3 regions of the Mammaliicoccus lentus genome follow, and region 2 is predicted to be linked to each of the others. Evidence: riboswitches for the same ligand, from Rfam matches in the RefSeq annotation. Region 2 holds a riboswitch; each other region holds the start of a gene.
The links. Region 2 has a riboswitch for thiamine pyrophosphate ahead of ACNMOQ_RS09625 (ECF transporter S component). Riboswitches for the same ligand answer to the same signal wherever they lie in the genome.
Positions count from the first base shown of each region.

Region 1 (2,325 bases), 1.3 Mb from region 2:
AATTAAGTTCTTTAAGTAAATCTTCAATGTCATCTTGTAATGGATCAGTGTTGCGAGCAGGAGGACTTTCAGTATTAAACTTGATGAGCATATCGATTAAATCAAAATGTCTTTGGTTCATTTCTACTACCTGCCTTTAGTTTATTTTACTGGCACTGACCACGTTTCTAAATTCTCAGCCATCTCCCAGAACATATATTCATAGTAGCTCGTCTTTACGACTATATTTTCTAATCGCGCTAATTCTTCTTCAGTCTTACCTTCAGCTACTTTATCCATTAATTCAATACAATCTTCTTTAAATAAAGTAAATTCGTCAGATGAATACATTTTCACCCATTCTCCGTAAAGTGGATGATCTGTTGCTCCTTCAATATTTGCTAGTTTCAAACCAATATAATTATAGCTCCATGTACAAGTTAAAATAGCTGCAATCACATTTTCAATTCCACCTTGTTGAGCTAAATTCAGCATATAGCTTGTATATGCTACAGTAGTTTCTGCTGGTTCTGTTTCTTGTAGCTCCTCTTCAGAAATGTCGAATTGCTTAGCATATCCGCGGTGTAAATCCATTTCTGTATGCAACGTTCCATTTGCCAAATCTGCGTACGTTGTCATCATATTTAAGTCTGTAGATTTAGATGCTCCTATTAAAAATAATCTCGTATACTCAATTAAATAAATATAATCTTGCCTTAACCAATGTTTAAATTTTTCTTGTTCCAACGTACCTTTACCTAACTTTTCAATAAATGGATGTTCTAAATAAGATGCCCAAATTGGTTCGACACGCTCAAATAATCTTTCTGTAAATTTCATGGTATTTTCCTCCTTAAGAATATAAAAAAAACGCTATTTTCCATTAGAAAATAGCGTGTACTCACATACAGATAAAGTTACGCCACTTTCCTACGCTAGTATCATCTAGATCAGGTTCAAGGAATTTTAAAGTTAATCTTTAATCTCAGCCTAAAAATAAGGCACTTCCAGTGGTTTCTTCGTATATTTAATTAGTTCGTAACACCAACATACATTCTTTTTATATTTTTTGCAAATTTCAATTTATTCACATGACTTTAAAAATGCTTTAGCACTTTTATTCACTTCTTTAAAATCAATACCTTGTTGCATAGCTGCAAATACACAACCACAATAGCATTGTCTAAAAATATCATATTCCTTACACATCGTAATTGATCTTTCATATCCTTTATTCTTCTTAAAATCACTCGGTAAATAATGAACATTATAAATACTTTGTACTTCCATACCTAATTCATTAATCAATTGAGCGTTTTTCTTAGGTGACAGTGTTAAAGCACTCGCAAAATAGTCATAGCCTAAGTTTACAGCCGCTTCAGCAACAAGTTCTAGACGCATTTCAAAACAAGCAGTACACCTTAGACCACCTTCATTCTCATCAGCAAGTTCTTTATCCTTTACCATTTTCATAAATTTATGTGGCTCATATGGCGCCTCTATATATTTGACATTCGTATTCATTTTCTCATTAAAAGCTGTAACAAAATCTTCTTGAACCTTAGCTCTTCTTTGATACTCAGCTTTAGGATGAATATTAGGATTCGCAAAATAAATCGCAACATCAGCATACTCCGTTAACAACTCTAACGTATAAGTACTACAAGGTGCACAACAACTATGAATTAAAATACTAGGTCTTTCCTCTTGACGCTCCCAATCACTTATCATTTTTCTCATTACTCTATCGTAATTAATCTTTTGATTTTTCATCTTATCAATAATGTTATTCGCAGCAATCAACCTCAACACTCCTTATGTTAAAAATTGTAAAATATATTTTATTTTATAACAATCAGTGATGAGAGGCAATTGTGTTAAGGTTGGATATGCGTGGGTATTAGCCGCAAAAAAGAGATTCTTTTATTATCTCAAGAACCTCTTTTTAAATATATTTATTTTAAATTAAGTTCTGCTATTCGCTCGTTATTATAGACCAATCCTTGTTTAAGTAATTTTAAATGGTTAACTTTATCAACACTATTAGTAACAACTGTGATAATAGTCGTTTCTTTATTTAATTCTATGATTCGATTTCTATCCATTTTAGCAATTAATTGACCTGGTTTAACAACTTGTCCTTCTTTAACATTAAGCTCGAATACATCTTCTTTAATTTCAACTGTGTCTATTCCCATGTGCACTAAAATTTCTAGTCCTTCTTCTGTTTCAAAGCCAATGGCATGTTTAGAATCTGAAATTAAAGTAACTCTACCTTTTATTGGACTGTATATCTCATCAATTTCTGGTATTGTACCAAAACCTTCACCCATCATTCGTTGAGAA
Region 1 covers NZ_OX344834.1:402,959-405,283, reverse strand. Annotated here, with positions in the region: gene ACNMOQ_RS01820 (acetylornithine deacetylase) at 1-121, opposite strand, end outside; gene tenA (thiaminase II) at 142-819, opposite strand; TPP riboswitch at 890-998, opposite strand; gene ACNMOQ_RS01810 (epoxyqueuosine reductase QueH) at 1,063-1,782, opposite strand; gene ACNMOQ_RS01805 (PTS beta-glucoside transporter subunit IIBCA) at 1,935-2,325, opposite strand, start outside.
Region 1: linked by a shared signal. The riboswitch ahead of tenA (thiaminase II) and the one ahead of ACNMOQ_RS09625 (ECF transporter S component) in region 2 are both predicted to bind thiamine pyrophosphate.

Region 2 (2,325 bases):
GTCGTCAGGTGTACTATCATGCGTAATTTGCCCTTTATCGTTCATGACAATGACTCTGTCTACATAATTCCATATATAATCAACTTTATGCTCAACAATTACAACTGTTTGATTTTCCCAATGTTGCATGAGTAAATCCCAAAGTTGATAAGTAGAAGATGTATCTAACATTGCAGTTGGTTCATCTAAAAATAAAGTATCAGTTTTTTGCAATAAAATAGAAGCAATAGCTAATTTCTGTTTCATTCCACCGCTAAGTTGGCTAAGTTTTTTAGATGGGTCTGCCTCTAAGTTAACTTCTTGCATAGCTTTTGATATAAGTGAATCCATTCGGTTAGGCTCAACTTTCATATTTTCTAATACAAAAGCCAACTCTTCTTTAATTTTAGGCATACAAAATTGTGTGTCAGGATCTTGAAATATAACACCTGGGAAAGGGTCAATATGCTTTTCATCAACTTTCATAGGTATATCTACAGACCTAGGAATGATGCCACTTAATACATTTAATAGGGTACTTTTACCTGAACCACTCGGACCAAGTAATAAAACTTTCTCTCTATCATTTATAGTAATATTTAAATTTTTAAAAATGATACGTTCATCATCTGGATATTTAAGTCTAAGATTTTTAAGTGATAACAATTTTATAGCTCCTATAATAAGTCGTAATCTTTTTTAGAAGAAGGTCTGAATAATTTAGTAACACCAGTTCGATCAAGTGCTCGTACAATAGCGTATCCAAGCGCGCCACCTAATATAGCTCCGCTCAGTATTCTTATGCTGAACATTAATATAATATTCCAAGTTGCAACATCGCCTAAATAATTATAAAACCAATCAACGGGTAAAGTAATGATACCAGCCAAAGCTCCAGCTATAATAGCGACAGATAACTTTCTCGATTTATATCGAACAGCTAAAAATACAATTTCACAAGCTAAGCCTTGAAGTAAGGCATATACAAAAGTAGGAATATCAAATTGTCCCATAACTATTGTTTCGCCAGCACCCGCTGCAAATTCTGCTAATAATGCTACACCAGGTTTTTGAATAATCAAATAAGTGATAATAGCTGCAATAAACCAAAAACCATAAATAGATTGCTCTAAATGGAGACCAAGTGGTTTTAAAACTTCATACGGTAACCATAAAAATTTATAAATAATCGCAAATACAGCACCTATTAATACAGTTACTAAAATATCAGATAAAGTTAATCTTTTTGCCATAACTAATTCTCCTTTTTTATATAAAAAAATGCACTTCTATATCTAGATAGAAGCGCATAAAAATATTGTTATCATTATAAAAATGAATATTATAAGATTCACGAACACTTTCCTACGCTAGTATAATCTAGATCAGGTACAAAGGGTTCAGACTTTTTCAGGTCTGTCTCAGTTTAAAACGCCCCTAGTGCATTTATTGATTTGTTAACACTACGATAAGTCTTATTAAATCTTTTGTCAATAAGAACATTTTGTAACATCATATTATTCAAAAATATAATAAGAATGAGGGAGTAGGACAGAAATCTCATTTTATTAAAAAGATTTCGTAGTCCCGCCCCGGCAAAGATTACTAGGGTTAAAAAAGCTTGATATAAGTGCATTTCAGCTACTACCATTATAATGAAAGAGGCTGAGACATGTATTTATGTCCCAGCCTCTCAAGCGTTGAAATTTAAGATAAGATATATTTATTCAAAAGTGTCTTGAATGTTGTCTTTTGTTTCATCTTGTCCTTTATCGTTATCTTTTTTGTTTTCTTGTTCTTTTTTCTTAGCTTTTTCTGCTTCTTCTTTATGTTTATCGTTATTACTCATAATAACACTCCCTTAAAATGTATGATATTATTATATACCCAGGTAGTACTGACTTTTAAACTTATTTATACTTCTTGGGGCTGATTTTCGATTTATTTAAAGACATTTGAAAATGAAACAATTATAATGTTCAATGAGGTGAAGAACATGTCTATTAAGAAAAAAAGCTGGGAAGTTCATTTTAGCCGGATTATAGGTATATTCATTATCATAACGGGCCTACTGATATTATTTAATGCACCACGTATTAAAGATTATAATATTAAAGACTCTGCTAATATCCATATTCGTAATATTTGGGACTTTTTTGTAGCTTTTTTTGATGAGTTAGTAAGAATTTTAAATCACTATATAGGTGGTTTTCCAGTCATTTCGGCAATAATTATCTTGTTGTTCGGCATCTTTGTATTGTTAATAGCACGTACATTAAGAAGAACAACAAATTATGATTATGATATATCTATATTTTATATAGTTTTAACGATTATATTCATGAT
Region 2 covers NZ_OX344834.1:1,932,650-1,934,974, reverse strand. Annotated here, with positions in the region: gene ACNMOQ_RS09630 (ABC transporter ATP-binding protein) at 1-645, opposite strand, end outside; gene ACNMOQ_RS09625 (ECF transporter S component) at 657-1,232, opposite strand; TPP riboswitch at 1,325-1,428, opposite strand; gene ACNMOQ_RS09620 (hypothetical protein) at 1,703-1,828, opposite strand; gene auxA (lipoteichoic acid stability factor AuxA) at 1,976-2,325, shown strand, end outside.

Region 3 (2,325 bases), 1.1 Mb from region 2:
TGCCATGATACCTGCTCCGCCTGTTGGGTCGGTACCAGCAATCGATAACGCAATGTTTGGTTTTTTCATATTTATCTCTCCTCAAATTCCCATTTTTCTTGAATATACGACATGTTGAAGAAATTGCGTTCATGAACAGTGCTTTCTAAAAAATTTCTTTCGACTAGTTCTATTTCTGCTTTAGATGCATTTTCACTAAAAGTATCGAGCCAGTTGTCTAGTACGCCCATTAGTTCATCCATACCTTTATAGTAAAATTTAAACCATTCTTGTAACTTATGATTAGACGAAAAATTATTTCTCTCAATAGCTAGTTGAGCTATCCTTCTATATACATATGGACATGGTGCCATAGCTGCTACAGTATAAGCAACATTTTCATGTGCGTACGCATTATAATACATATGCTTAATATAGTGATCTGCAGTAGGATACCATGCCCCATCTTTTATTACTTCATGATAATCTTCACCGATATAATCCGCTAATATTTGATGAGCTCCTACTTCCCCTGAAGAAGCGAATTCTATTTGTTCTAATAAAAATTTCAACTCTTCTTTAGAGTCTATCTTAGGAATTAATAGCGCATAGACTTTAGCAAATTCATTTAAATATCTGGCATCCGCTTTTAAATAATGCTTTACAGCTTCTGCTGAAATGTCATCATTTACAAACCCTTGAATGAATCCATCATTATATATTTCTTCAATAATTGGTTCTACTTTTTGTTGTAACTGCTCAGAAAAACGCATGTTATCTCTCCTAATAATTTTTTAAATAAAAAAATGACTTCTTTCGTATAAAAAGAAGTCAATTAAAAGTAGAGTATACGTTAATTGACCACTTTCCTACGTTGGCATTATCCAAATCAGGTATAAGGGACTGAACGAATTCATCTCAGCCTATAGGCGCCCCTAGTAGTCATTCCTTTATTCAATTACTTTAAGATTATCAAATACATTTATAATGGTCAAATTAAACAACATTAGTAAAATATAAAAAATCGCCTAGGATATTTCCTAGACGATTGAATTAATATTATTTATATAACTTGAAAATTAAGCTTTTAGCTTACCACCAGCCATGAGTTTTACGGAATTCAATTGCAGCTGCTTCAGAACCATAACGTTGTTTCGCGTAGTTTAACATACCTTTAGTTTGTGTAGCTACAGAACCAGTTCCCCATGATTCTTTAGTTTGACCTAAACCTTGGTAACCGTTAGGGCTTACCGCATTTGGATTACCACTTGATTCTGGTAATACAATTGTATTCCACATTGCTTCAGTTCCACCTGCAGCTAAGAATTGAGCTTTAGTAGATCCACCAGTGCTAGCCGATTGAGCTGGCGCTTTATATGAAGTTTGTGAAGTTTGAACTTTATTGTATGTTGGTTGAGCTGGTGCTTTGTATGATTGTGTTGGTGCTTGATAGTTAGCTTGGTAAGCTGGTGCTTCAACTTGTGTTTCAGTTTGTTGAACCGGAGCTTGTTGAGCTACTGGAGCTGTTGCTGGTTCAGCTGATTGTGCTGGTGCTTGTAATGATAAAGTTTGACCAACAACAATTAGATCTGAATTTAAGTTGTTCCATGCTTTCAATTGAGATACTGTTACATCATATTTAGATGCAATTTTCCCTAAAGTATCTCCTGAAACTACAGTGTATTCTGTAGTCGCTTCAGTATTTTCTGCTTTCGCTTCATTAACTTTAATTACTTGGTTAGGTAAGATTAAGTTTGAATTTAAACCATTGTCCGCTTTAAGTGCGTCAACTGTTGTTCCGTATTGTTTAGAGATCTCAAATAAAGTGTCTCCCGATTTTACTGTATGAGTTGCTGCATCAGCTGTAGCTGTTACCCCTGTCGTAACTGCAACTGCTGCTGTTGAAACTGCTAATAATTTTTTCATGATTGAATATTTCCTCCTGTAAGGTTATCTCTTTATTTATGATTTTTACTTTATAAACTATATCATTAAATTTGATGACATAGGTTACAACCATATGAAAAATTACAGCTAATTATTACAATTGTATTACATAAATCTCAAGAATATTTTACAGCTTTATACTTTCTTGAGAACTTTCATGAAAGTATTCTTTTAAGTTGTGTAAAATTAATTAAAGTGCAATTTGTAACACCACTGTAATTGGTTACACAATTATAATTAAACTCTTAAGTCATATATAAACTACTTATAAAATATAAAATACTTCCCACAAATTTTAGAATAAGTTTGTAGGAAGTAATTAAACGTCCAATAATTTGAACAATTTAATAAGCGTCTGGTTATTTATATTCTAGACACACTGGAATATAGAATCGAGAG
Region 3 covers NZ_OX344834.1:831,712-834,036, reverse strand. Annotated here, with positions in the region: gene thiD (bifunctional hydroxymethylpyrimidine kinase/phosphomethylpyrimidine kinase) at 1-69, opposite strand, end outside; gene tenA (thiaminase II) at 72-752, opposite strand; TPP riboswitch at 829-926, opposite strand; gene ACNMOQ_RS04020 (LysM peptidoglycan-binding domain-containing protein) at 1,072-1,905, opposite strand.
Region 3: linked by a shared signal. The riboswitch ahead of tenA (thiaminase II) and the one ahead of ACNMOQ_RS09625 (ECF transporter S component) in region 2 are both predicted to bind thiamine pyrophosphate.